2 linked regions of the Longibacter salinarum genome follow. Each later gene encodes a partner of the first gene's protein in a complex. Links are inferred from orthologs where the notes say so. Each region holds a gene or a part of one and is shown in the gene's direction. Other genes may lie near its edges. The genes, in order: uvrB and CRI94_RS03935.

Region 1 (14,609 bases):
TCGCTACTGGCGCTCGGAGGTGAAGAGCTACATCCACGCCTATCAGGCTCTGACCGGGATCGATCTGTCGGCCGCGCCCCCCAATGCGACCATCGCCAAGATGCGAACCGTGCAGCCCGCCAAGCTCATCCGTCGGCGAACCAACCAACTCCGGAAGGGGAACGGCACAAAGCGCATTCCGGGAGCCGTCCAGTCGGAGCTAACTCGTCAATCGTCGTCCAAGCGCCGGAGTCTTCGCTGAAGGATGACTTCATAACCGATCACCGTCTCGCAGAGGGCGAGGATCGAGATGACCTCGATTCTCGCCTCCCTTTCCCCAGCTTGCCAGCAGCCTTTGGATCCTGAGGCTACACATACTCGAATCCGTTTCGCTCAGCCGGTCGCTTCGCCATGCCTACAATTCGGCGCTCATTCTCGCCTCAAGATTCGACCTGCATGTGTCCGAAGTGCCGGGCGGAAAAACCTGTTAAACGCCGGGCCCGCCGCTCTCGTCGGAATCAGCGTAAGAAGCACGAGATCGGAGGCTATCCTTCGCGACCTCGTGCGGGCACTGCGTCCCAATCGATGTCATTCGAGCACGTGCCCCGCATTCGTCTCGAAAGAGCCAACCGGCGCAACCTGTACTGGGCTCGACGGCTCGGCTGGGACCGTGCGTTCAACGCCATCGTTCGGCTCCTCGGATTTCGACGCCAGACGCCTGCACTCTCCGTGTTTTCGCAGGCGGTTGCACGATGGCAGCGTGCCAACGGCCTTGTTGTGGACGGCATTCTCGGTCCTAAAACGTGGCGGGCCATGCGGCGCGTTCTGCGCGGCAGATCTACGCATCAAGGCCCTGCCGATGCTCCGACCCCTCCGAGATTGTCGGAGATCGCGCTGGGCAAGCTCACGTTGAAGTCAAATAGAGACTTTACTCGGACCATCGGCCTCTACCAGTTCACCCCGGAAGATCTGCTTGTGACCGCGCGCATGCTCGAGGGGGAAAATAGCGGCCGCGAAACGCCCGAGACCGCCGCGATCGTCTGGTCGATGCTGAACCTGTATGCATTCCTCCAGCACCATAGATCCAGCTACCCCACGTTCGCCTCGTTTCTCTACAAATACTCAAGTCCGCTACACCCCGGCCGGCCACTGCGAAACCGATCGTGGCGGAATCTGAAGACATCGTCCAGACGAATGGCTATACGGGGGTTGAGAGGCCAGCTTCCGAATCCGGTTGGAAACGCCACGGACTTCGCAAACCCGTACATCTACTTCAAACGCCGCTACGGTCGTGCTCCAAATTACCAGGAATGGCGGAATTACATCGCTCGCCATACCAAGCGGTATATGGAGTGGATCGGCGAGGTGGACGGCATCAAACAGTTCGGACGAAACACGTTCTACATCAATAAACGTGTTCGCAACGTACCGACCGGCGTCGTCAAAATCCGATGGTAGATAATGGGAGAGCGTTTCCCTGAGCTTCCGAGTCCTGGATCAATCAGTGTAACACGTGTACCCAAACGCACCGATGTCCCCAGCATCCTGATCTCATGACTGCGCTTTACGCATCTGGATCGTCCGGCGTGTCACCTGCAAACGCTCAGCCGCCTGACTAACGTTTCCATTGGCATCCTCCAGTGCGATCTCTACCGCGAGATCTCCGGTCCTGCGGCATAGCTCCTTTAACCCAATTCCCGACGCGATAGCCTGTCGAATGTACTGACGAACGTTGTTATTCCTGAGCCCCGTTTCGCGACCCAACAGACGTCCATCCTCGGCCGGCAGGTCTGACATCGTGATCAAGCCTCCGGCGAGATGCCGTCCGCCCATGCGGCGAATCAGCTGCCGTAGCTCGCGCACATTCCCAGAAAAGTCTCGACCCATGAGGGCATCTTGAACCAAAGGATCGAGATGAATGGGCGTCTCGGTCCCGATTTCTGCGAGAAAGTGATTCGCAAGAAGGATGATGTCTTCGCGACGATCGCGCAGTGGTGGAAGGACCATCTCCCATCCCGCAATTCGGTGATACAGGTCCTCGCGGAACGTCCCGCCCTCGATCATTTTCCGCAGGTCCCGGTGCGTTGCACAAACCAGTCGAAACTCGGCCGAGCGCCACGTATGACTTCCGACACGCTTGAACGTCTTTTCCTGGATCACGCGCAGTAACTCCGCTTGCAGCGTCCCCGGGAGGTCACCGATCTCATCCAGGAAAAGGGTGCCTCCATCCGCCAGTTCGCACGCCCCCACCCGTGTTTTGAGGGCATTTGTAAAGGCACCTTTTTCGTGTCCGAAAAACTCACTTCCAGACAACTCGGGGACGATCGTCGTGCAATCGAGAACCACAATTTTTTCCTTATCTGGTCGCGGGTCGAGCGTGTGTATCAATCGGGCCACAAGCTCTTTTCCAGTCCCTGTCTCTCCCTGGATCAGGATCGGGCCTTGAGAGAATAGAGCCGCTTCAATCGCTCGACGAAGGGCCTGCTTCCACGCACGGCTTCGACCGATCAGATGACGGCTCACGATCGGCGCATCGATCCAGTGCTCAATTGCAGTCCACCGGTCGAGTCGCCCCTGAATGGACCGGGCAACCTGCGATGGGCAATGGTACGAGATCACATCAACAGCACCGAGGTCGAGCAATTTCCAGGCATCGGATGCTGAAATACGGTCCGTCACCACGACGACGATCCGCCCGTCTCCCACATCCCCGATCAGCTTCTCGACCAGTTGAGATCCGGACGCAGCCACGACGATGATGAGCCCTTTTTCTGGCAAGAGGTCGTCACGAAAGACTTCCGCCTTGATTCCAGCTTCTGTCAACGACAGGCATAGCTCACCGACGACTCCGGCATTATTACTATGGACCCATACCGGTTTATCTCCCTCCGTCGTACGTGCACCCATGCTCCCCACCTCGAGCCCCTCTCCGATCTACATGGCCACGCCGGCGGATCACGATGCCATGCAGGTAGGGAAAGGGGACACAGATTCATCTGCTGAGCCTTTGCATTGAAGCACAACGCCGCCTGCCCCGGAACGGTAGCGCGACACCATGCACTGGAAGGGGGTAAGAAAAACGCAACCCTGGAGTCACATATGAAGATACGATTTGGCCGAATCGGAAACGACAGGCGAACCCGCCCAATCAGGATTGTCCTGACTGCACCTGCCGCGACGGCGACGTGACTTGATATGAGCGACTTTTTTCGTTGAACGCCTCAAACGCAGGATTCGGGGCGATCTCAAACACTGATTTCATCGTCAGTTCCTCCCCCCAACCTTGCACCACCTTCCCGACGCGCGTATCGTACGGACTCCCGTTACCGCGTTTTCGGCGCTTGCCATCGCGGCAGAAACATGCTCGTTGCGGTTCTGTTGTACCCTGTCCGCAAACCCGTGACGTCTCCTGTCGATGCAGGGGACGACCCGAGCAAACCGTCACTCGAACAATACCTTTTCCAGAGGGGATTTATTTTGGCTGTTGGTGTTAAAGTACGAGGAAACGAATCGATCGATCGCGCGCTCAAGCGCTTCCGCCGCCAGGTAAACCGCAGCCGCGTGCTGCGCGAATACCGGCAGAACATGGCGTACATGAAGCCTTCGGAGGAGAAGCGGCTTCGCGCTAAGAAGTCTCGCCGGCGTCGCCACCGCAATCGCGGCAAGAACCGGAAGCGGAAGTAATCCGCTCGCTCGCTGCGACCTGACGGTTCAGCGTCGCACGAGAACAGCGCTCGTTTGATCGCGACCTGCAGCGGTCCCCCTCCCGGGATCGCTGCTTTCGCGTACCCATACGAAGCGTCTCTTCGTATCAGAAATCAAAAGGACGACTCCATACCATGGAGCCGTCCTTTTTCTATGATACCTTCTCTCGTTTCTCGGTCTCCGTTCCGTGAACCCGGGAAATCTAATATCCTGCCGGCACCGCATCCACTCCCGAATCTCGGTAGACCGGCCGGAGCCGTTCGATCCATATCGCCCCGATCGTGGCTGGCAGCCCCCACAGCACAAGTCCCGTAATTGCGACACTCCACCCCACGGATACGCCGAAATATCCGGTCACCCAGGGCCCGATGTACTGAAAGAGATGCGAGTTGGTCGCCATAATGAGACCGACGACCGACCACAGCATGTTGTAAAGATGCCACTCGACCGGGTGGTCGAAGGCCTCTCGTCGGATCATGATATACAGACCGACGGAAAGCTGAATCATTCCCCAAAACGCAAAGACGTGGAAGATGCCGTAGTCCAGTCCGCCAACACGTGCGAACGTCAGAATGTCGGCCGGAATAAACAACGACGACAGGCAAAGACTGTACATCGACGCACCGTACATCCACCCGACCCGCTTGTGCAGGGTCGTTCCCTTCGACAGTACGCAGGTTGCGATCCCCAGAAGAAGGGCCGCTACTCCCGATACGGTGTGGAAAACAAGCATGTCAAGCGCGGAGGGTAGATTCTTCGTTTGCCCGAATCACGTGAACGGTGGCGTGGCTGTTACGAATCGCCTTGACACCTCTTCCCTCCGTCGCTAGCTTTTCGCCGGGTGTCGCCTAACTATCCGCCGGTCGCTTTTCCCATCCCCCTATCTTCTTTTATGGCTTTTCGCTTCCTTCTCGCAACGCGCAACCCCGGCAAGGTCGAGGAAATTCGCGCGCTACTGTCCGATCTCGATGTCGAAATCCTTGCCGCCGATACGTTGGACGAGCCGATCGATGTCGAGGAAGACGCAGAGACCCTGCGCGGCAATGCGGAGAAGAAGGCACGAGCATACGCCGACCGGTTCGATCTTCCGGCCCTTGCCGACGATACCGGACTTGAAGTCGATGCCCTCAACGGGGGACCGGGTGTTCATACGGCCCGCTTTGCCGGCCCCGATGCTACGGCCGCTGACAACACAGCAAAGATGCTCACCGAGTTGAGCACTGTTGATGATCGCTCGGCTCGCTTTCGCACCGTGGCCTGTTTCATCGACGAAAAAGGAACACCACACTACTTCGACGGGGTGTGCGAGGGTGAAATTGCAGAGGCTCCCCGCGGCGATCAAGGATTCGGATACGACCCGATTTTCGTACCAGAGGCCCACGAACAGACTTTTGCCGAAATGGACGCCGGGGCCAAGAATGCCATCAGCCATCGCAAGAAAGCGATGCACGCGTTCCGACACTTCCTCGAACAGCGCCTGTAAACCCCTTCCGGACCGGTATCCCAACACGTCCACACTTCCACACATCCACACCTTCACACCTAAACATGGTAGCCCTGGTTCAGCGCGTAAGTGAAGCATCCGTCGTCGTCGACGGCGAAACGACGGGCGCAATCAATGACGGTCTACTGGTCCTACTGGGCGTCCGCGATGGCGATTCTGAAGCTGAGAGCGAATGGCTCGCGAATAAGGTCGCCAACCTCCGGGTCTTCCCCGACAGCGACGGCAAGATGGACGAGTCCGTGCTCGACACCGGCGGGGGCGTACTCGTCGTCCCGCAGTTTACCCTCTACGGCGATGTATCCGGCGGCCACCGGCCCTCGTTCACAGACGCAGCGTCCCCCGGTCCCGCGAAGGAACTGTACCTCGACTTCGTGGATCGCCTATCTGACATGCTCGGCCGCCCCGTCCCGACCGGCGTGTTCGGAGCCATGATGGATGTCCATCTTACGAACGACGGCCCCGTCACCCTCTGGATCGAAAAATGATTCGAAGTCGAAATTCTAAATGCGGATTGAGTATTGAGAATCAGGGATTTCGGAGATATGATCGCGCCTCTAATTCCACGCGATCTCCATCCCCTTCTCCTTCTCCCCCTTTCTCCCTTTCGCTTTCGCCTTTCATCTCCCATATCCCAATCCTCACACCTCACACTATGCGTCTCGTCGCCTCCCTCCTGCTCCTGGCCGCTACGCTTGTGCTGGCGCCACCCGCCGACGCCCAGCCCGCGGCGGATTACGTCGTTCACAACGCCAATGTCTACACCGTGGACGCAGACCAGCCGCAGGCGGAAGCGTTTGCCGTACGCGGCGACCGGCTCGTCATGGTCGGCTCGAATGACGATGTCCTCGCCTCGTATCCGGACGCAGAAAAGCGGAATGCAGAGGGCCGTACCATCGTGCCCGGCCTCATTGACGCTCACGTGCACCTGATGGGACTCGGTCGAAGCCTCTTGCAGGCGAACCTCGTCGGCACGCCGTCGAAGCAGGCTATCATCGATACGCTCAAAGCATTTGCCAGCGACCTTCCCGAGGGCGCCTGGCTGCAGGGGCGCGGCTGGGACCAGAACGACTGGCCCTCCGCCGGCTTCCCCACGCGGCAGGACCTTGATGCTGCTTTCCCCGACCGCCCGATCTATCTCGAGCGCGTCGACGGGCACGCGGGCTGGGTCAACACGGCGGCGATCGAGCAGACCGTCGGCATGGAGGCACTCGAGCAAATGGACGACCCGGAGGGCGGGAGCATTCGGCGCGATGACGAGGGTGTACCGACCGGCATCCTGATCGACGCGGCGGCTGGCATTATCACAAGCGAAATCCCGGAATACTCCGAGGACCGCCTCGACGAAGCCCTCACGCGCGCCCTCGATCAAACCACACGGTACGGCCTGACGAGCGTTCACGACGCGGGCGTAACCCGTGCCGATGTCGATCGATACCAGCGCTTCATCGAGGAGGACCGCTTCCCCGTCCGCATGTACGCCATGATCGCCGGACGGGGCGACACATTCGATTACTTTTGCCGGAAGGGGACGATCGCGTCGGGCGACCGTCTTCGCGTGCAATCGGTCAAAATGTACATGGACGGCGCCCTCGGCAGCCGCGGCGCCGCCCTGCTGGAGGATTACAGCGACGACGCCGGCAACCGAGGTCTCCTGATGACGCAACCCGACGAGATGCGTAAGGACGTTATCGATGCGATCCGGTGCGGCTTTCAGGTCAACACGCACGCCATCGGCGACCGAGGCAACCGCGTCACGCTCGACGCCTACGAAGCCGCCTTCGATTCCCTCGGCGAAGGCATCGGACGGCACCGCGTGGAGCACGCGCAGATCCTCCACCCCGACGACCTGCCCCGGTTCGCCGACATGGACGTGATCGCCTCGATGCAGCCGACGCACGCGACGAGCGACATGCCGTGGGCAGTCGACCGACTCGGCAACGAGCGCCTGAAAGGAGCCTACGCCTGGCAAACCCTCAAGGAGAGCGGCGCGCACCTCGCGTTCGGCTCCGACTTCCCGGTCGAGGACGTCGATCCGCTGGAAGGCTTCCATGCCGCTGTGACCAGACAGGATGCCGACGACATGCCAGAAGGCGGCTGGATGCCGGAAGAAACCGTGTCCCGGGAAGCCGCTCTGCACGCCTTCACACTCGGCGCCGCCTACGCCGCGTTCCAGGAGCAGGAGATCGGCTCCCTCGAAGCCGGCAAAAAGGCGGACTTCGTCGTATTGTCGCAGGACATCATGGCGGTGCCGGACGACAGCATCCTCGACACCCGCGTCGTCGCGACCTACATCGACGGGGAGGCTGTGTATGCCACGGACGACTGGCAGTAGAAGCCGCGGCGTGACGTAAGGGCTCATCGCAATGCGCCCTTACGCACCCGTCGCATTTTCCAGTAGATGCCGCGCAACCCGCCCGCCGTGCCGACGTTTGACGTGTGATCCGTAGTACCCGCTTCAACAGCACGTCTCTGTATGTCGTCTTCGCCCCCCAACATGTCCGTCGACGTCGATCCGCACTCCGCCTTCGAGCTGGAGTCCGAGTTCGAGCCGATGGGCGACCAGCCCAACGCCATCAATGAGCTCGTCGACGGCCTCCATCGTGGGGACGAGTACCAGACGCTGCTCGGCGCGACGGGAACCGGCAAAACCTTTACCGTTGCTAATGTCATTGAGGAGATCAACCGGCCGACGCTGGTGATGAGCCACAACAAGACGTTGGCGGCGCAGCTTTACGGCGAGCTGAAGCAGTTCTTCCCGAATAACGCCGTGGAGTACTTCATCTCCTACTACGACTATTACCAGCCGGAGTCGTACATCGTCCCGAGCGACACGTACATCGAGAAGGATGTCGCCATTAACGACCGGATCGAGCGGCTCCGCCTCCGCGCTACCTCCGAGCTCATCAGCGGCCGCGACGACGTGCTGGTAGTGGCGAGTGTGTCTTGCATCTACGGTCTCGGTTCGCCGGAGGAGTTCAAGAAGGAGATCATCCAGGTCGAGCCCGGCATGGTGATCGACCGCGACGACCTCCTCCGCCGGTTCATCGACCTGTTTTACCAGCGCAACGACATCGAATTCGAGCCGGGCACCTTCCGTGTGCGCGGCGATGTCGTCGACCTCTTCCCCGCCTACTTCGAAGAACGTGCCTTCCGCATCGAGTTCTGGGGCGACGAGATCGACCGTATCAGCGTTTTCGACGCGACGAGCGGCAAGGAGATCGAGGAACTCGACCAGCACCTGACGATCTACCCGGCGCAGATCTTCGTCACGCCACAGGACCGGCTCCAGCGAGCGATCGACGACATCAAGGAGGAGCTCAAATGGCGGCTCGCGGTCTTACGCGAGGAAGGCAAACTGGTGGAGGCCCAGCGGCTGGAGCAGCGCACGGAATTCGACATCGAGATGATGCAGGAGGTCGGCTACTGCTCTGGCATCGAGAACTACTCGCGTCACCTGACCGGCCGCCAGCCCGGTGAACGGCCGTTCTGTCTCCTCGACTACTTCCCGGATGACTTTCTGCTGGTCGTCGACGAGAGCCACGTGACCATTCCCCAGGTGCGCGCCATGTACAACGGCGACCGCGCCCGGAAGCTGAAGCTGGTGGAGCACGGATTCCGGCTCCCGTCAGCGCTCGACAACCGGCCGCTCACGTTTGAAGAGTTCGAGCAGCAAACGCCACAGACCATCTTCATGAGTGCCACGCCCGCCGACTATGAACTGGAGCAGAGCGGAGGCGTCTTCGTCGAGCAGGTGGTGCGCCCCACGGGCATTCCCGACCCGGAAATCGATATCCGCCCGACCGGGAATCAGGTAGACGACCTAATGGAGGAAATCCGCAAGCGCTCGGAGAAGGGCGAACGTGTGCTCGTCACAACGCTCACGAAGCGAATGACCGAGGACCTCGCCGACTACCTCGACAGCTACGGTGTGCGCGTCCGCTGGATGCACTCGGACATCGACGCCCTCGAGCGGGTCGACATCATCCGCGGTCTGCGACTGGGGGAGTACGACGTGCTGGTCGGCGTCAACCTCCTGCGTGAGGGCCTCGACCTGCCGGAAGTGTCGCTCGTCGCGATTCTCGATGCCGACAAGGAGGGCTTCCTCCGCTCCGAACGCTCCCTCATCCAAACCGCTGGTCGCGCGGCCCGTAACGTCGACGGGCAGGTGATCCTGTACGCCGACGAGATCACCGACTCGATGCGCCGCATGATGGACGAGACGGAGCGGCGCCGGGAGATCCAGCTCGAGTACAACGAGGAGAACGACATCACGCCGGCCCCGATCAAGAAGTCGCACGACCAGATCCGACGCGGCACCGCGATTGCCGACGAGAAGGGCGACGACCACTCCGGACAGAAGCGCCAGCACTACGGCGGACCCGAGCAGCTATCGTCGAAGGTGGCCGACCCGGTCGTGAAGTACCTCGACAACGACCAGAAGCAGGACCTCATCGATCAGATGAAGGAGGAGATGCAGGAAGCGGCGGAAAACCTCGACTTCGAGCGCGCTGCCGAACTCCGCGACAGCATCGAGGACCTCGAGGAGCAACTCGCCAGCGACGACGGCTCCGGCCAAGCCGCCAGCAACAAAGCGTCGGGGGAATGAGCTGTGAGGTTTGGGGTTTGAGGGAGGAGGGGAAAGACGAGAAAGGGCGAGAGGGAGAAAGGGGGAGAGTCGGGTTAAACGAGTAACGGGCCACGGCGATAATTCGAAGTGCCTCAGCGTTATCCCCAACTCTAACCCTATGGTCCCGACAACATGGGTAACACCTCAGGACCATCCTGACCGTCTTTTCCAGTTCACGTCGATGCTTGTTTATTATTCCGGTGGTCATTCCCGGTCAGGTAATTCGACAGCCCGTCGAACTCTGAACGCTGAACCTTGAACGCTGAACTCTGAACTACCCCACAGCCGGTGCGCGGTCGAAGGCGGTGCCAACCAGTAGTTGCGCCTCGTCCAGCAGGCTCTGGAGGTGCTTCTCGCCCTTGAAGCTCTCCGCGTAGATCTTGTAGATCGCTTCGGTACCGGAGGGGCGGGCGACGAACCAGCCGTTCTCGGTTTCCACCTTCAGCCCCCCGATCGGGGCGTCGTTGCCCGGTGCGTTGGTCAGGATGGCCGTGATCTCCTCACCCGCCAGCCGGTCGGAGTCCACCTGGTCGGGCGTAAGGTTTTTTAGCACCTTCTTCTGGGCGGGCGTCGCGGGAGCATCCACGCGCTTGAACACCGGACTGCCGAATTTTTCCGTCAGCTCCTCGTAGATCTCGCTCGGATCCTTGCCGCGCTTCGCCGTAATCTCCGCCGCGAGGAGACCTGCGATGATGCCGTCCTTGTCGGTCGTCCACGTCGTCCCGTCTTTGCGCAGGAATGACGCGCCTGCGCTCTCTTCCCCGACGAATCCGCAGCGACCGTCGAGCAGCACGTCGACAAACCATTTGAAGCCCACCGGCACCTCGTGCACCTTCCGGTCGTGGTGTTTGGCGATTCGCGTGAGGAGCCCGGAGCTCACGACCGTCTTCCCGAGTCCGGCATCTGAGGGCCAGTCCGGACGGTGCGTCAGCAGGTGATCGAGCATGACGCAGAGATAGTGATTCGGCTGCATCAGCCCACCACCGGCCGTGACGATACCGTGGCGATCGTGGTCGGTGTCGCACGCGAACGCCACATCGTACTCGTCCTTCAGATCGATGAGCGATTGCATGGCGTACGGTGACGACGGATCCATGCGGATGGCACCGTCCCAGTCGAGCGTCATGAAAGAGAATGTCGGGTCGATACTCGTCCGTAGCACATCCAGCGGGAGATCGTAGTGCTCCGCAATCGCCATCCAGTAATGCACACCGGCACCGCCGAGCGGGTCGACTGCCAGCTTTAACCCGGATGTGCGAATCGCCTCCATGTCAATGACCGAGTCAAGGTCGCGGACGTAGTTGCCGAGGAAGTCGTACTCCTGCGTCGTATCCGCCCGACGTGCCTCATCCTGGCCGACCCGCTTCACATCGGAGAGGTCGTTCTCGAGAATCTCGTTCGCCCGCTGCTGAATCCACGATGTCGCTTCCGTCCCGGCGGGACCGCCTGTCGTCGGGTTGTACTTGAAACCGCCATCCGTGGGCGGGTTATGCGACGGCGTAATGACGATACCGTCGGCGAGCCCCTCCGTGCGCCCATCGTTGTACGTGAGAATCGCGTGTGAGACCGCCGGCGTCGGCGTGACGCCGTCATCCGCCGCGACCATAACGGTCACCTCGTGCGCCGCGAGCACCTCCAGCGCCGTGGCATGAGCGGGCAGAGAAAGCGCGTGCGTGTCCATGCCGAGAAAGAGCGGCCCGTCCGTCCCCACCTGCGCACGGTACTCACAGATCGCCTGCGTCGTCGCAAGGATATGATCCTCGTTAAAGGTTCGATTCAACGATGTCCCACGGTGTCCCGACGTACCAAACGACACGCGCTGCGCGTCGACGGACGGGTCCGGATGTTCGGTCTGATACGCCCGCACGAGGTCGGGAATGTCGGCGAGGGCGGACTCCGGCGCAGGCTGGCCGGCAAGTTCGTGTACAGACATAGTCGGAACGATAAATGAGGAAGAGAAGAGCGGGCACAGCGAACAGAGTCAACCTCCACCCGAATGGTAAGACACCGAGCCCGCATTCTCCACCTGTTTGCACGACTGTAAAATCAGGCGTCCGAAAGCCAACGTGACCTCGCTTGAAGCTATCGAACCGGCGCCTATCTCATGGCAACATTCACTTCGCTATCAGAATCACACTGGAACCGGGTCCTGTGCTCCACATAGCAGACCGTCACATCATGCCGATGTACACATCCCGGTCTTCGCGCTCCCTTTCGCGGCTAATTCGAATGGAAGGGCGGGTAGAAGGGGAAACTTTCAGGACGAGTAGCCGTGATGAAATGGCTACGAGCCAAGCCATCTGCGCGCACCCTCCAATCTGCATTTCCGAGTCATGAAGAAGGACATCCACCCCGAGTACAACGAAATCACCATCAAGCTGGCCGACGGCTCTGAGTTCGTCACCCGCTCCACGATGGATCGCGACAACTACGAGTCCGAAGTCGACTCGACGAACCACCCGTTCTACACGGGCCGCCGCCAGTTCGTCGACACCGCTGGTCGTGTGGAGAAGTTCAATCGTCGCTACGGCCTCAACCAGGACGACGAAGAAGGCGACGAAGGCGAAGAAGACGACGAGTAAGCGTCTCGCCGCTGCATTTCGTCGGCTGACCGGACCTAGGGTGCCACGCGCGCACCGCCTCCGGCATCTCGCCGTCCGGCGCCAGCATCGACCTCCGAGGGCCATTCGCACAGCGGATGGTCCTCGTTGCGTTCCGGTCGCTGGCGCTTCTTTCGATCTGATCTCCGTTCCCTAAACCTGCAGTTTGCATGCCTGACGTCAATCCGGTCCACCTCATCGCCCACAAGCGCGACGGCCAATCCCTGGATCCCGATGATATCCGCGCGTTCATCAATGCCTACACGGCTGGCGACGTCCCGGACTATCAGATGAGCGCGTTCCTGATGGCCACGTATCTCAACGGCCTGGATGACGCGGAGGCCGCCGCTCTCACGGACGCCATGCTCCATAGCGGGCGCGTGCTGGATCTTTCCGACCTCTCGGGCACAAAGGTCGACAAGCACTCCACCGGCGGTGTTGGCGACAAAGTCTCGCTCATCCTCGCCCCCGTCGTGGCGGCGTGTGGCGTCCCGGTGCCGATGATCTCCGGTCGCGGCCTTGGCCACACCGGCGGTACCCTCGACAAGCTGGAGTCCATTCCGGGCTTCCGTACCGACCTGTCGATCGAGACCTACCGTCAGCAGCTCGAGGACATTGGACTCGTCCTCATCGGGCAGACCGCCGAGATGGCTCCGGCCGATCGCAAGCTCTACGCCCTACGCGACGTCACGGCCACCGTCGAGTCCATCCCGCTGATCGCCGCCTCGATCATGAGCAAGAAGCTGGCGGAGGGCATCGACGCACTGGTGCTTGACGTCAAATGCGGCCGCGGCGCCTTCATGAAAACGGAGAAGGACGCCCGCAAACTGGCTGAAACGCTGACGGCCATCGGCGAGAAGAACGGCACGCCGACCACGGCGCTCATGACCCGCATGGACGTGCCGCTGGGTCGCGCCGTCGGCAACTGGCCCGAGGTCGCCGAAAGCATCGAATGCCTTCGCGGAGAGCATGACGACTCCGAACTGATGGAAGTCACCATCGGCCTAGCCGGCGAGATGCTCGCTCTCGGCGGCGTCGCGGATTCGCCGGAAGAGGGGCGCGAGCAGGCCCGGGCCTCAGTCGCGGATGGCTCGGCTCTGGACACGTTTCGGACGCTGGTGGAGACCCAGGACGGCGATCCGACGGTCATCGACGATCCGTCCTCCCGCCCTGGCTCCGAGCCCGTCGCAGAGGTCGTCGCCCCGGACTCCCTGCACGGCACGATCACGGACATCGACGCACTCGCAATTGGCTTTGCAGCCGTCGACCTTGGCGCAGGACGCCGTACGAAGGAAGACACTGTTGACCCGACGGCTGGCCTCGTGTTCGAACGAAGAGTCGGTGACCAGGTAAAGCCAGGAGACGTGCTGGCGCGCCTGTATGCAAAGGATGAATCACGCGTCCCGGCGGCACAGGAGGCGATAGCCGACGCGTTCACGGCAGGCGACGAAGCTCCGGAGTCAACCTCGGCTATTCTGGACCGCTACACCCGTAATGGTTGGCTTCACGGTACCAACGCTTGAGTGTCTGTGTAACATTTCTCGTTAAAGAGAAGTATACTGAATGGCATTCACCACCCACGCTTTTACCTGCTGATCGAACTCACCCGCCGTCATGTCTGTCTGGTCCCGGTTTACGCGGTTTATCAAGTCCATCTTTGGAGGAGCGGTCTCCGCAATGGAGAACCCGCGCCTCATTCTCGAACAAAACATCCGGGAACTGAACGACCAGGTCCCGGAGATGAATGAGAATATCGCCACGGTCAAGGCGAATATGATCATGCTCCAGAAGGAGTCTAATAAGACGGAAAAACAGGTCAAAGACCTGACGGCCAAGATTCGCACCGCCATTCAGTCCGACCGGGAGGACATCGCCCGCAAGTACGCGATGCGCCTCGAGTCGAAGAAAGCGGAGCTGGAGCGCACAGAGAACCAGCTCACGAACGCCGAGCGCGCCTACGAGAAGGCGCTGAAGGTCAAGAAGGCGTTCATGCGGGAGAAGGAGAAGAAGATTCAGGAAGCCAAAGACGCGCTCCGTCAGCACGAGCAGGCGCAGTGGCAGGCGGAAATTGCGGATACGCTGGAGCAGTTTGAGGTCTCCGGCCTCGACCAGACGCACGACGAGATGCTGAACCGCCTCAACGAGCAGACGGCCAAGAACGAGGCCCGCATGGAGCTGGCCCTCGACTCCGTCG
Region 2 (14,738 bases), on another replicon or contig:
CGTCCGTACCGGGTGACAGCGTGTTCTCCGTCACGGCCGATGCACACATCGATCACGTCGCCACGGCAAGTGCATGAGGGCCGACTGCTTGCGTTGCTGGAGAATGAATCGACTCCAGTGCACCCGAAAAGCAATTTCGTCCGGCGCTGTGGAAACGGATTCGTCGTGGAATCGTCTCCTGTCTTGACAGCAGGGACTACGTTCCTGCGCGCACCTCGCTTCCCTGACGAATCGCTCCGACGGACATGTCTTTTCGCAACCGTCCTGCCCTCAGTTTTCTTATCGTTGTGCTCCTCCTGTTTGCCGGCTGTGGTGGATCGGAAGGGGACTCGAGCGCAACCGAGCAATTTGATCGCGCTCGCGCCTGGGTCGAGCAGCAATCTGCCGTCGTGAAGGATGTGGGCGAAATGATCGACGCGTACGAGCGGAACGACATGAAACGTGCCGCAGCCGAGATGGACAGTCTGCGTGGCAAGCTCAACTGGGAGGAACTGGGCAGCCCACAGATGCGCGACCGCATTCTGACGATCGGGACCGAGGTCTACGCTGCGCTCGATCGGACGGAAGACGCCGCTCGATTGATCGAGAATGCCCTGCCTCACCTCGACGGTGAACTGCGCACGCAGTGGGACGAACTCCGCGCACGCCTGGAGGATGGCTCCATCCCCCGGACGCTGGACTCGGACGCAAGCGGCGAAGCGGTTGGGGAACGAGAGTGACGGAATGGGGGAGCGGGAGAAAGGGGGAGCGGGGGAAAGAGAGAATGGGCACAGGGCAGGGGTTAAGAAATAGCCCTTCAACCGCGTAGCCGAGGGGACCTGTTATCCATGTCGCCACGGCGTGCCCCATGAACCCTGGCTACCGGACACTTTCACTGGAGCCTGCGTCACGTCCACATTCCCCGGCGCAGGTGTTCTTCGAATGCGTGGGAGTATGAGAGTATGGGAGCATGGCCGTGTGAGAGTTTGTCATTGCTCGACGCTCACGCCTTTTTTCGACATCCATAAGACCTAACGAGGTCCCTCTCTCGATGTCGCACAGAGATGATCCGGATTGAAATCAAATCGTCCGGTAGCCAGCCCGAAACCCTGAACCCTGTGGTCCCGGCAACATGGGTAACATCTCAGGACCATCCTGACTCGTCTTTTCCGGTTCGGTTCGATGATTGGCCGTCCTTCCATTTTCGCAGGGATCAAGCGTCGCCCGGCCGTGCGACGCTTTTTTGTTTATTATCTCAGAGGGCATTCTCTTCAGGCTATTCGGCAGTCCGTCGAACCCTGAACCCTGAACCCTGAACCCTGAACCTTGAACCCTGAACCTTGAACCCTGAACCCTGAACCGTGAACCCTGAACCCTCAAGCCACAAGCACGCCGGCGATGGTGGCCGTCATCCACGAGGCGAGTGCTCCACCGAGGACGGCGCGCAGTCCGAGGGCCGCGATTTCGCTGCGGCGTGACGGCGCGATGCCGCCGATGCCGCCGATCTGAATTGCGATCGAGCTGAAGTTGGCGAAGCCGCAGAGCGCGTAGGTGCCGATGATGACCGAGCGACGGCTCATCACATCCTTCAGGTCCTGAAGCGATGCGTACGCCACGAACTCATTGACGGCGACCTTTTCGCCAAGGAGCGTACCGAAGCTGAGGATGTCCGCCGCTTCGACGCCCATCGCCCAGGCGAGTGGGGCGAAGATGAATCCAAAGACGGCCTCGAGGGTCAGCCCTTCGAACCGCCCACCGGATGCGTTGGCGATCATTTCGTTCAAACCGGTGATATTTCCGAATCCGCCGAGGACCCAGTTGATGACGGCGATCAGTGCAATGAACGCGAGGAGCATCGCGCCGACATTCAGCGCCAGCTTCAGGCCTTCCCCGGCGCCCGTTGCCGCCGCTTCGATGACGTTGTCATCTTCTTTCTCGACGTTCATGTCGGTCGCGCCGCGCGTTTCAGGCTCCTCCGTTTCCGGAACCAAAATCTTTGCCGTCACGATCGCAGCGGGCGCACTCATAATCGAGGCGGACAGAAGATGCTTCGCAAACAGAACCTGCTCGGCCTCGGTCTCGCCTCCGAGAAAGCTAATGTATGCCGCCAGTACACCTCCTGCGATTGTAGCCATTCCGCCGGACATTAGCGTCATGAGCTCACTGCGCGTCATTTTCTCGACGTACGGTTCGACCACGAGGGGGGCCTCCGTCTGTCCGATGAACACGTTCGCGGCGGCCGACAGCGACTCGGCGCCGGAAATGCCGAGGGTTTTCTGCATCAACCAGCCCATGCCCTTCACCAGCGGCTGCACGATCCCCAAGAAGTAAAGCACGCTCATCAGGGATGCGAAGAAAATAATCGTCGGCAATACCTGGAAGGCAAAATTATTGCCCATCTGGGGATTGCCGAGTTCGCCGAAGATGAACTTCGTGCCCTCGTACGTGAAGCTAAGCAGATCACGGAAGCCGGTCGCGATGGCATCAAAGAGCAACTCACCGGGACCGGTCTTCAAGACAAGGAGAGCGAAGACCACCTGTAATCCAACCCCGGAGAGGACCAGCTTCCAGTCAATGGCTTTTCGGTTACTCGAGAAGGCAGCGGCGATTCCAATGAAAACGGCTAGCCCGATCAGGCCACGCAGCAGGGCGATGGGGAAAGACATGCGGTGGGAGCGAGGTGAAGGGGGCGGAACGAGGGCAGGCGTAGCTCAGCGACACATCTACGTGTTCTAAAAATACAATCAGGCACGAGGAGGGCAAGCACAACTCGATGCTGATTCGATGAGAGATGAAGGAAAAATCGTAATCACGCTAAGATGTCGTGAAGAGGAGGCCGTTACACCGCCAGAGTTACCTACCAGACACGTTCATAAGAGCGTGTGTCATTTCAGCATTTCCCGGTACGGCTGCGCCGACATGCACGGGAGTATGGGGAATGGGCGCAGGAGAGTGCATCATGTTCGACGATAGCGCTTCGTTTACGAGACGCACGAGGTCTGCTTCCCGATGACATGCGAAGACATCCAGGTTTGAAATCAACCGGTCCGGTAGCTAGCCGCCAGAGCGCAGCATATCGATTTTCTGCTCTAGGGTTGTAGACGTCCAGACATCCCGCTGTAAATGCGGTCCAGCGATTACTTCAACCGACGTAGACAAAAAAATGGACGCCTCGACGGATGTCGGGGCGCCCTGGATTGACTCTCTGCAGGCGAAAGAGGCCAGTCGGTGAGAATTACCTGGTCTACTGCTTCAGGAGTCGCTACCCGAAGACTGTGATGTCGAACTTGCGTCCGACGCGGTCCACGTGTTGTTGCTGTGATCGATATCGGGAAGAATCTGCTGCGCGTCGATCACGACCTTTGTTACCGGGGACGTGGAATCCACGGCGATCGTGTGGACATCGCCGGTGACGAACGCTTCGGCGGGAATACGGTGGTCTTCCGTCGTGCCGTCTTCGAACGTGACCTGCACCGGCATCGGCATCATCAATTCGCCGCTGTTCTCGACCCGAACGAACGTCTCGTCGTTGGACTGGACGGTGACGTCAGTCACGCCAAAGTCGAGCACGTCGGTCTCGTAGAACCAGCTCCGGACGAAGTAGTCCAGGTCCACGCCCGTTTCGTTTTCAAGCGTGCGGAAGAAGTCCGACGGCTGCGGGTGCTTGTACGCCCATCGGTCGATGTACGTCTTGAACGCTGCGTCGAAGGCGTCCGGGCCGATGATCCACTCGCGGAGCAGCAATAAACCAGTGGCCGGCTTGCGGTAGGCGAGGAAGCCGAGGGCGTTGCGCCGCATGTGATCCGCGTGCGTCGCCGACGGCTGCTGTCCGCCGATCCCTTTCATTGACGCCGTGAAGACGCGGGTCAGTCGCTGCATCTGCGTCTGGATGTCGCTGTCGTAGAATTCGATCGTCGAGTACACGTTGAGGAAGGAGTTAATGCCCTCGTCCATCCAGACGTGCCGTCGCTCGTCTGAGCCAACAATCATTGGAAACCAGGTGTGACCGAACTCGTGGTCCGTCACGCCAAAGAGACCGCGGCCACGGGCGTCGACCGAGCAGAACATGATCTGCGGGTATTCCATCCCACCCACGATTCCGGCGACGTTGATGGCGACGGGATACGGGTAGGACTCCCATTTTTCAGAGTAATGCTCGATGGAGTGCTTCACGTACTCCGTCGAGCGCTCCCACCCCGGATTCCCCTCTGTACCGATCCCTTCGCGCGGGTAGAGCGACATCGCAAGAATATCGCCGTCTCCCGTTTTTGCGCGGGCTGCGTCCCAGATGAACGCATCGGAGGCGGCCCAGGCCACGTCACGCACGTTTTCGGCGCGGTACTGCCAGGTCATCTCGCCGGAGCCGTCCGGACGCGTGGCGTCGGATCCCGCTTCACTTTCTGTGATGATGTGAACGGTTTCGTCGCTGGAGCGGGCCTCATCCAGTCGATCGCGCTGCGTGGAGGTCAACACGTCCTCCGCATTCTGAAGCTCGCCGCTGGCCGTGACGACGTAGTCATGTGGGACCGTTATGCTCACGTCGAAGTCCCCATACTCCAGGTAGAATTCGCCCTGGCCGAGGTAAGGAAGCGTATTCCAGCCGTTGACGTCATCGTACACGGCCATCCGCGGGTACCACTGCGCGAACTCGTAGACTGTACCCTTCTCAACATCGAGGCGTCCGTGTCGGTCCGCACCGTACTTCGGCTGGATGAACGAGAAGTCCATTGAGAGCTTTAGCGTGCCCCCGTTCGCTTCGAGAGGCTCGTCGAGAGAGATCCGCATGCGTGTGCCGTCGACGCGATAGGTCGCATCGCGCGAGTCGGATCCGCGATTCACCTGAATGTTCGATAGCTCGTAGCCGCCATTCTCAAACGCTCCGCTAAACCGTGCATCCGGCGGGGTGAGTCGAGCTCCGCGGCTGTCCGGGTCGAAGAGGTTCTGCTCCAGGTGGACCCAGAGATGCGTCAGATCGTGCGGTGAGTTGTTCGTGTACGTGATGGTCTCTCTCCCGGAGACGCGGTTCGTTTCCGGGTCGAGGGTCACGTCGATGACGTAGTCCGCTTCGTTTTGCCAGTATTCCGTACCGGGACGCCCATCGCTTGCGCGAAAGACATCCGGGTTCGGAAACTCGATTGGTGCGAAGGAGGACTGGTTGAGACTCGCTGCATCGTTCGACTCGGAATACTGAGCCGTGACAGAGGCCGGCATAGAGCCGAGAAACAGCAGCATAAGAAGTGCCGCACCAGCGGCCTGAAGGCGTGATATCATGGGGGAAAGGGAAATGCGGAGTAGAAAGTGAACGTCCGTTGTCGCGCCGGGAGCGCGGACAGGCACAACATCAACGGAAGGTCGGACGAATCGTTACACTGGGCCAACTTGTTGTGTCATGTGTTGTCATTTAATCCGGCTGGGCCTCAATGGTTGCATCAACGCATGAGGCGCAGGAAAACCTTTTGTCTTTCGTCAGACGGATGCGTTTTGTTTTCGATTACCGTCACATAGACTCGTCGCAGCCAGGCTCGATGGAGGATTGTCCGTTGAAAAGAAGCGACTGGACATGTATAATATGTTTATAATATGTGTTTATGGTAGCCCATGCCCACGAATCTGTGTGTGGTGAGGCCAGATTTCGCACCGTTTCCCGCATCTTCAGCGAACGTAGCACTTTTCGCGTCGTACGGAACGTGCATGTCTAACAGCAAGACGGCGGAGGCTTCACCTGTCCTCCCTCGTCCCGAAAGTCCCAAAGAGAGCGCCCGTTCGTTTTATGCGTCAGATCCCCATTCAGAGAGAAGAGCCGACGTCCATCGACCCGGATCCGGAAGCCGAGAAGCGGATTCTGGATGGGCTCAACGAGCGGCAGCGTGAGGCCGTGAAGGCCACCGACGGCCCGGTGATGATCATCGCGGGGCCGGGAAGCGGAAAAACGCGTACCCTGACGCACCGGATCGCATATCTTCTGGCAACGGGCAAAGCGAAGCCCCACGAGATTATCGCGCTGACCTTCACCAATAAGGCGGCGCGTGAAATGCAGGAGCGCGTGCAGAAGCTCGTCGGCGATCAAACGAAAGGCATGTGGGTCGGCACCTTTCACTCGTCGTTTGCCCGCGTCCTCCGCATTGATGGCGAAAAGATCGGATACTCGCGCGACTTTTCAATCTACGACACCGATGACTCGAAGCGGATCATCAAGCAGCAGATGAACCGCCTCAACGTGAGCACGGACGATGTGTCGCCGCGGGGCATTCAGAACCTGATTTCGGACGCGAAGAACCGAATGGTCTCGCCCGAGAAGTACGCTAGTGTCGCTCGGGGTCGGGCTCAGGACGCGGCGGCGAAGATTTACCCGGCGTACGAGAAGGCGCTGCGGAAAGCGAACGCGATGGACTTCGACGACCTGCTCCTGCGTCCGCTTGAACTGTTCGACGAGCATCCCGATGTCCTAGAAAAGTACCAGACGCGCTGGAAGTACGTCCATATCGACGAGTATCAGGACACGAACCACGCGCAGTACATGCTCGCGCGGAATCTCGCGGACGCTCACGACAACCTCTGCGTGGTCGGGGACGATGCACAGAGCATCTACGCGTTCCGCGGGGCCGATATCACGAACATCCTGTCGTTCGAGAAAGACTTTCCGGACGCGACGACCGTTCGTCTCGAGCAAAACTACCGTTCGACCGGGCGTATTCTGGCGCTGGCGGACTCGATCATTAAGGAGAACGATGATCAACTCGATAAGGAGCTCTGGACGGAGAACGACGACGGCGAGTACATCGCCCTCATGGAGTCGCTATCCGAGAAGGACGAGGCGAAGAAGATCGAACGCCGCATCCGTGACCTCCACGTCCGCGAGGGGCTGTCGCACGGGGACTTCGCCGTTCTCTACCGCACCAACGCACAGAGTCGACCGATCGAGGAGGCACTCCGAAAGGAGAACGTGCCGTACCAGGTAATCGGGGGAACGCCGTTCTACCAGCGGAAGGAGATCAAGGATGCGCTGGCGTACCTTCGCCTCATCGTGAACCCGAACGACACCGCCAACATCCAGCGGGTGATCAACTACCCCACGCGGGGTATCGGGCGGAAGACGCAGGAGCGGCTGCAGAATTTTGCCAATAAGCACGGGTTCACCCTGTGGCAGGCGATCGAGCGTGTCGAAGACATCGATACGTTGTCCACCCGTGCGAAGAATGCGGTCGAGTCGTTCCGCTTCCTGATCGCCAAGTATGCGTCGAAGGCGGAGAGTATGCCGGCGGATGAACTGGCACAGGAGATTATTCGTGAGGCCGGCCTGCTCAGCGAGCTCCGGAAGGATCACACGCGCGAGAATCTGATGCGCTGGGAGAACGTGCAAGATCTCGTCAGTGGAATCGCTGACTTTGTGGCCTCAAGCGACGATCCATCGCTCAGCGTCTTCCTGCAGGAAATTGCGCTGATGACGAGTCAGGACGAGGAGGACGACGCCGATCAGGTGACGCTGATGACGCTCCACGCGTCGAAAGGTCTGGAGTATCCGGTCGTTTTTGTGGCCGGGCTGGAGGAGGGACTTTTTCCGCTGGAGATGGCGGCGAAGGAAAAGCAGGACCTGGAGGAAGAGCGCCGCCTGTTCTACGTCGGCGCGACGCGGGCGGAGGAGTACCTTTTCCTGAGCTGGGCACGCAGCCGATACCGCTACGGCGACCGCGAGACCAAGACGCGGAGCCGATTCCTCGACGAGATCAATTCGGATGTCGTGCGTACCGCCGGCGGTGGCGAACTCGATCAGAAAAAGAACCGCTTCAAATCAAGCAGTGACGGCGGGTCCGATTCGTCGAATTATGATGGTGTCGATCCGCATTATTACCGACGCAACCTTCGGGATGGATCCGGCTCCGGCGCGTCAAATGGGAAGGAGCGGAAGCTGAAGCGCATCGAGCAGTCGTCCGGTGGCGGGCGTCGCGTGGTGTACGACGAGGGGCAGGGAGAAATCGTCCCGGGGGTCCGCGTCGAGCACTCGAAGTTTGGCGAGGGCAAAGTTCAGGATGTCGAAGGAAGAGGCGAAAAGGCGACGGCCGTGGTGTACTTCGGGTCGGACATCGGCAATAAAAAGCTGAAGTTGAAGTACGCCCGGTTGCGCATCATCGGGTAGATGCACACCGATGCAAGCTTATACGCCAAGGGTGCGCGTGCTTTGAGGTGGAGGGTAGAAATGAACGCATGAGCGAATGCGCCTGAAGTCCGAGACGCCTGATCCGGACGAAGATGTGGGTGGACGGATGGGACGTGTATTGTTGAGCATGGCGAGGTTTCCCCTTCCGTCGCCTGGCACGCGAAGGCGTGCCCGAAACAGCACCCATCCGACATCCGATGCGCTCCCATGTCTCCACGTTCATCCGTTGCGCTCCGCGTCGTCTCCGCACTTCTCGTCATGTTGGCGCTCACAACCGCTCCAGCCTGGGCACAGGATGGCTCCGATACGGGCGGAAGCGGAAGTGACGTATCAGGAAGTGACGTTGCCGGCGCGATATCCCAGTCATCCCGGATCGAGAATGCGACGTTCGCCAGTGACGCTGTCCAGCAGCGCGTGAACGCTATGGCCGTCGTTCTCCAGCAGCGTCTTGTCAGTGGCGCACAGCTGACATCCACAGGGTCGATCCGTATCACGGCGGCTCCGGCCCCGCTCCTTGCCGAATTGCTCTCCCGTTCGACGGATAACGAAGCGGCAATTGCATACGTCGCGGGTCAACTCGAGGCTTATGGAATCTCGGACGAGCACTCGGAGCGCCTGACGAAGGCTGTTGCCGGATTGATCGCTGGCGGTGAGGTCGAAGCCCCCGCGCTCGTCCGGGCCACGAACGCCTTTAACGAACTGGTGGATGCTGCGCCGGCGTCCTTTCTGCTCGATCCGCCCGATTCGTTTATCGTCATTCAGGACGTGTTGACATCCCTTCTCGATGCATCGTCCATGTCTTAATCTGACGAGGCTGACGGTATGTACCGAACGGTTCCGTTGCACCGCTGCTGACGTGTAGCCGTGCCTTCCAGGTCGATGTCTTCACCCACTCCCTCGTCCTTTTCTCGTCCTGCGATGCGTGTGCTCCTGCTTTGCATCATCGTCATTGCTCTCGTCAGCCCTGCTGCCGTCGCGGCTCAGGACGCGCCCGAACGGAGCGACGAGCCGAGAGCAGATACGACGTCTGATGATACCCTAGCGGCGCTACGTGCGACGCACAGGCTTTCCAGTCCGGTAGAGCGGGGAGGTGTCGAATTGCCGGCCGCTGTTGCCGTTCTGCCCGGCACAACGATCAATACGCCCACGGCGTTTGGGGCGCGATGGGGACAGGTCTACGCGGGGGCATCGGTACAAGAGCGGATTCGGTACGCAGACTGGACCGATGGTGTGGTCACGATGGGGGCCGGCTTTGGGGATCCGGAAAAATGGGTCGGGTTGGACGTGACCCTGAACATCCTCGACACCTACACCGAGCTCGCGAAAGATCGATCCGTCAGCCTGAAGCTGCATCGGAGGCTTCCGGCGTCTGCGGCCATCGCCGTGGGATGGGAGAACATCTGGCACACCGAGGGGACGGACGGCGGCAGCAGTCCGTACGCCGTCGTCAGCAAATCCGCCCGACTGCACGACGGCGGGCCGTGGGTCCCGTTCGGGGTCATGGCCGCGAGCGTGGGCGTCGGAGGCGACCGGTTTCAGTCAGAAGGGGCGTTTCTCCGTGGGGACACGGGGGCGGGCGTCTTCGGAAGCCTTGCTGTCCGCCTGCTTCGTCCCGTCCACGCGATCGCAAACTGGACGGGTCAGGATCTGAGCCTCGGCATGTCGATTACGCCGCTACCACGCCTCCCGATCGTCATCACGCCTGCTCTGATGGATGTAACGGGTCGTGCAGGGGATGGCGTTCGATTCTCGATGAGCGCGGCGATCATCTATGATTTCAACGCGGGGTCGTAGCACGATATTCGGTCGGGGCGTGGTGGAGTCATGCCGTTCCGGCCGCTGCTGACGCCGTGTCCAGGATCCATTTCGCCGTTTGCATGCCGATCAGAACGAGGAAAATCCCGGCGAGCGTGCTAAGCGCGATATTAGCCAGTCCGCTGACCACGTGCCCACGTTGCATTAGTTGGAGGCTTTCCAGGGCATAGGTGCTGAACGTCGTGAATGCACCGATCATTCCGGTGAAGAGGAAGAGACCGAGTGCAGGGGAGAACGACGATCGCTCGGATACGGCCCATAATGCGCCGATGAGAAAACAACCGGCCAAATTGGCTGCTAGCGTTCCCCAGGGGAAGGAGGCGGGAACGTAGCGATGGACCAGTGCCGACACGCCGTGACGCATCAGGGCGCCAATCGCGCCGCCGGCTGCGATCAGTAGAAGGGAGCGCACAGAAGGGGCGAACGTTAAGAATTGGAGGCATCGAGAGGGAATCCCCTTACTCGATGTTCGCCTCCGTTGCTCCGAGAACAGCAAGCGTTTTCGCATCCTGGGCGAACGAGATGACGCGCGCGGTTGATATGTCCACCAGAGGTGAGATTGTGAGGTCAACTACGATTTCTGCCTCCAGTGGGTGAGAAACGAATGCCCGAACGAGACCGTCGTGTACCGGATTGGGGTCGGCTGTGTCCGGAGTCACGAGTGCAATGTTCAGCACGGCATCGGTGAAGGTTCCGGTTGCTCGGACGTCTACGGCGATTCGACCGCCGGGTCTCGGCGTTGCGTGCGCATGGAGACGAACGGGTGCGTGTTGACGAAGCACTCTGCCAACACTTCGCCGCGCGTGAAACTCGTCGGATCCGACAAATACGTCGGTGCCATTGACGATCATTTGTGGCGAGTAAATGTGCGACCCGAGGCTCTGCGCGTATCGCCGGTGGCGCTGGGTAAAGACGTCTAGAAGTGCGCGAGGCACATCATGCCCTGTGCCCGGGTGGCCGATATGGAAATCGAGCGTGTAGACGGGGCGTCCGTGCGATTGGGCCTCCCGCTGTATGCGCCCAAGCAGAGAATCGGCGGGGGGACAGGTGAGGCAGGACTCCGAGGTGAAGAGTTCAACGACGGCTACAGCCGTGCTTTGCACCGCATTTGCTTCCGGGGGAGCGGGCCGGGTTGCGAGAATGAGAAGTCCAAATAGCAGAAGAAACCCTACCACGGAGGCAGGGAGGATGTGATCGCGTAGCATGGGTCAGCCACCCGTCCGAGCAGGAGGTTATCGACGCCGCCAGGTAGCGGGACGGGCGGACACACCGTTCACCACAGCGGACTCTAGGACGTATGGCCCATGAATACCGCTGATGCGATAGAATGTCAAGAAATGACGAAGTGAGTTCGGCTGTTTACGCGGGGCGGATGTCACAAATTTGTGACTCGCCCCAGTTGATGGTGCGATCACGCCACGATGGATATCGGCCAGAGGGTTTGGAACTTATTCTTGTTCCTGTTCCACGTCGAGCGTCGCATGGCCGGGGCGGGCATCTAGATAATTCCTCATCGCCGTGAGGAAGGTCCGCCCGATCTGCTGACGATCGTTGGGAGCAAGATGGTTTTCTGCATCCGGTGCGTTGACCAGGACCAGCTCAAGGTTGTAGGGCTTGTCGGGGTCGGTTGCGGCGAACGCTAGATCGACGTAGCGAGGCTGTCCCCCGCGCTGGTGACGGAGGACACAGGCCTCCACCCCTTTCTCTGCCGCATAGTGTTGGGACTCGCTTTCCAAGTAATGCCAGCCGGGCGTGGCATCCGCAAAATCTTCGAGCAGTTCCAACGGCGTCGCCTTGGCGGTGGCGTCGGGCGTGAGAGCGATACGAAGGATTGTGTCCATCGGGGCTGCGGAAATTGAAGGAAGTCGGCAGAAGACAGAAGAGAACGGGGGAGTCCGGATACGTGGGCCGTCCCCCGTACAACGTGCGATTCCGCGGAGATCAATGCAAGCGCCTGCGACCAACGATGTCACCGGCTCTAGTTCTCCAACGGTCCCGTCTTCACGAGCAGACGGGCTTCGTGTTTCTAAAAAATGGCGTCTTGACTTGACATACGAAGCATTTCGTAGTATCCTACGAATGCCATCGTACTTCCCACGCCTCCCGCCCCGATGTCTGATCCCAACCTTCCTCTTCCTACGGATGCGGAGCTCTCGCTGCTACGCGTACTCTGGCGCGAAGGGCCGTCCACGGTCCGTCATGTGCTTGACCACGTCGATGAGGCCGGCTATACGACGGTACTCAAGCAATTGCAGATCATGCATGAGAAAGGGCTGGTGACGCGAGACGAGTCCAGTCGTGCCCACGTGTATGCCGCCGCAGTCGAGGAACGCGCGACGGAGCGGCGTCTCGTTGACGACTTACTCGATCGTGCGTTCGGCGGCTCCGCTAGCCGGCTCGTCGCACACGCAATTTCGGGCGATCGGGTCTCCGGCGAAGAGCTCGGGGCCATCCGCGAACTTCTGGACTCTCTACAATCTGATGATGCTGACGATGGAATCGATAATCAGTGATAGCCCGGTGATGCTCGACGCGTTTTCACTCTGGAGCGTCTGGTCGAAAGCCGCGTCGCCTCTGGGCGACCTGCTGATTCTGGCGGTATGGCAGGGCGCCGTGGTCGCTGCTACGGCCGTCCTTCTTCTGGCGCTTCTCCGTCACGTTCGGCCGATCTGGCGCTATTCCGTGGCGGTGTCGGCGCTTGTGCTAATGCTGCTCCTGCCGGTGGTGTCGAGCGGGTTGCAGACTGCGCCTCCGGTACCGCCCGGGCCCTCCGCAAACGCACCTCCGGCGCCTGCGCCGCCGACAGCGGTCCCTCCCGCTCCGAGCCCGCCTGATAATCCCGCTCCGTTTGAGGTCGGGGCCGATCAGGCTTCGCCTACGCCCGGTGAGTCGATCGCCCCCTGGGACGTGATGCAGTCCGCCGGAGCTGTGGTCGGAGCATTCGTTCCGCCTGAGATGCTCGCGCAGTGGGAGAGCGCGATTGATCGCACGGCACCCGTGTGGGTGGCGCTCTGGCTGGCCGGAGTGAGTCTTCTGGCGCTCCGCGTGACCGGAGGCATCTGGTGGATTCGGCGTCTCCGGGCGTCGGCACGCTCTTTACCTTACGACATGCAGTCCGTTGCCGTGCAGGCTGCGCAGCGAGCCGGCTTCGACGAAGCCATCGCCGTGCGCCGGTCCAAGCGCATTGAGGTTCCGCTCGTGTGCGGATGGTATCGTCCGATGATCGTACTGCCGGAGTCCCTCATGGCTACCTGCGATCGTGAGGAGCTCGAAGCTCTTCTCGTGCACGAGTTGTCGCATGTTCACCGGCACGACGTGATGGTCGGTTGGCTTCAGGCTGCGGCTGAGACGCTCCTGTTCTTCCATCCGGGCGTCTGGTGGTTGTCGAAGCAGGTTCGTCGTGAACGTGAGCATGTTACCGATGACCGCGTCGTCGAGTCGGGCATTGAGCCGCTGACGTATGCTCAGGCACTCACCCATGTGGCAGAGCAGGCTCTTCTCCAGCGACCGGCGCCGGGTGTGGCGCTGACACCGGCGGCCAGCGACGGGGCGCTGCTTCATCGTATTCGGCGGATGGTAACGCAAGGTCAGACGGAGCCGGTCCGTCGGTCATCTCTTCTGTGCGCTGCAGCGACACTCCTTCTGGTCCCTCTTCTTCTTGTTGCGTGCTCATCTCAGAAGCCGTCGACGGAGACAACAACGGAGGAGGTGATTACATCGACCGTCGTGATTCCACATGGAGAGGTAGATACGATGCGCTCGGGAACGGTCGTGGTCGATTCGGTGATTGTCCGCGACAGCGACAGGGAGGAGGCACGCCGGTTTATCATTCGAAAAGACACGTCCTGGGTGGCGCAGGTTGACTCGATCGCTCGTGCAGCAGCGCGCATCGATACAGCAGCCCTCCGCGCGCAGGTGAAGGCGTTCGATCTAGACATGGATCGTCTGCGCACGGTGATCCGCATGTCGATCGAAGAGGTGAATACAGATAGTCTCATCGAACGCAGTCTCCGATCTCTGGAAGGCCTCGATACGCTTCAGCTCCCGCGTCTCATGCAACTCGATAGTCTGAGTGGACCCCGGATTTTTCGCTTCCAGCGTATGGGGGACTCACTCCGAGCGCTTGGAATGGAGCAGGACGTGGAGGTTCTGCGCGAACATGCAGAACACCTGCGGCGGGAGGCAAAACGAATGGAGCAACGCGCTGAGCAGATGGCTCGAGAAGCGGAAGAGGCGCAGCGCCGACGGCAGGAGGAGCAGCGCGAGCTGGAACGCGAGCGAGAGCAACAGAAGAACGATTCAAATAGCCGGAAGTAGGCGAGCTGCCCCTCTCGGTTACGGGCGGCAGTATTCCGCCGTAGAAGCTACGGCGTGGATCTCGACGGTTGCGCCGCTCCGGATCACGTACTCGCTCGTCCCGACCTCGTCCGTATTTGGATTCCAGTCATACGTATAACCGAGCCGCGTCCACGGATAGCCATTTGGCCCGTAGGACGCGGCTCGAGTCGTTTCCATCCAGCGCACGTGCGACGTATCCACCTCGATCGCCGTGGCCGGTCGAGGAGTCGAGAGTTCACACTCTCGATCTGTAATCTCCGGGTCCGGGCAGGGACGGCGAAGGTCGTCAGGGCGAACCCACATCTCGACGAATCGCGTGTATCCGACGTCGGGTGGAAGACCAAGAACCTGCGCCAGACGCACATTCAGCGCCCGGCCCGAAAGCGCGCTCGTTCGGCAGAAGGACTGCAATTCCGGCACGAGCGTCACCCAGACGACGTCCGCCGATCGA

The links.
Region 2: the proteins of uvrB (region 1) and CRI94_RS03935 are in contact, whole or in part, in a crystal structure (PDB 7EGT), measured with the Thermus thermophilus proteins. The link is inferred for Longibacter salinarum from one-to-one orthologs. Residues at the interface, in WP_096411307.1 of Thermus thermophilus: Glu23, Leu25, Arg26, Asp27, Gly28, Glu29, Arg30, Phe31, Arg55, Glu326, Asp327, Phe328, Glu379, Ser382, Gln383, His398, Gly400, Arg401; in WP_096412145.1 of Thermus thermophilus: His654, Arg656, Phe657, Gln666, Asp668, Glu669, Lys680, Arg681, Leu682, Ser683, Lys685, Tyr686, Ala687.

Annotation. Positions count from the first base shown.
Region 1 is NZ_PDEQ01000010.1:38,442-53,050, reverse strand. Bases 7,311-10,227 are described here. They hold uvrB (excinuclease ABC subunit UvrB), read left to right. Parts: upstream 7,311-7,661; coding sequence 7,662-9,794; downstream 9,795-10,227. Other genes in these bases: pgm (phosphoglucomutase (alpha-D-glucose-1,6-bisphosphate-dependent)), read right to left, coding at 10,090-10,227; CRI94_RS16040 (amidohydrolase), read left to right, coding at 7,311-7,520. Also shown: CRI94_RS16075 (hypothetical protein), read left to right, coding at 1-241; CRI94_RS16070 (peptidoglycan-binding domain-containing protein), read left to right, coding at 580-1,437; CRI94_RS16065 (sigma 54-interacting transcriptional regulator), read right to left, coding at 1,531-2,886; rpsU (30S ribosomal protein S21), read left to right, coding at 3,379-3,663; CRI94_RS16055 (DUF2306 domain-containing protein), read right to left, coding at 3,887-4,417; rdgB (RdgB/HAM1 family non-canonical purine NTP pyrophosphatase), read left to right, coding at 4,577-5,167; dtd (D-aminoacyl-tRNA deacylase), read left to right, coding at 5,233-5,673; more of CRI94_RS16040, read left to right, coding at 5,841-7,310; more of pgm, read right to left, coding at 10,228-11,748; rpmE (50S ribosomal protein L31), read left to right, coding at 12,149-12,397; CRI94_RS16020 (thymidine phosphorylase), read left to right, coding at 12,586-13,938; CRI94_RS16015 (PspA/IM30 family protein), read left to right, coding at 14,030-14,609. UniProt on the Escherichia coli protein: The UvrABC repair system catalyzes the recognition and processing of DNA lesions. A damage recognition complex composed of 2 UvrA and 2 UvrB subunits scans DNA for abnormalities.
Region 2 is NZ_PDEQ01000002.1:81,937-96,674, forward strand. What follows is about bases 5,386-8,431. They hold CRI94_RS03935 (ATP-dependent helicase), read left to right. Parts: upstream 5,386-5,749; coding sequence 5,750-8,113; downstream 8,114-8,431. Other genes in these bases: CRI94_RS03940 (hypothetical protein), read left to right, coding at 8,342-8,431. Also shown: CRI94_RS03915 (class II glutamine amidotransferase domain-containing protein), read left to right, coding at 1-77; CRI94_RS03920 (hypothetical protein), read left to right, coding at 246-719; CRI94_RS03925 (NupC/NupG family nucleoside CNT transporter), read right to left, coding at 1,356-2,645; CRI94_RS03930 (M1 family metallopeptidase), read right to left, coding at 3,232-5,250; more of CRI94_RS03940, read left to right, coding at 8,432-8,938; CRI94_RS03945 (hypothetical protein), read left to right, coding at 9,014-9,928; fluoride efflux transporter CrcB, read right to left, coding at 9,957-10,361; CRI94_RS03955 (DUF1223 domain-containing protein), read right to left, coding at 10,408-11,124; CRI94_RS03960 (hypothetical protein), read right to left, coding at 11,398-11,790; CRI94_RS03965 (BlaI/MecI/CopY family transcriptional regulator), read left to right, coding at 12,061-12,462; CRI94_RS03970 (M56 family metallopeptidase), read left to right, coding at 12,443-14,266; CRI94_RS03975 (hypothetical protein), read right to left, coding at 14,285-14,738. UniProt on the Escherichia coli protein: A helicase with DNA-dependent ATPase activity. Unwinds DNA duplexes with 3'-5' polarity. Translocates on single-stranded DNA with 3'-5' polarity. Initiates unwinding more efficiently from a nicked substrate than double-stranded DNA.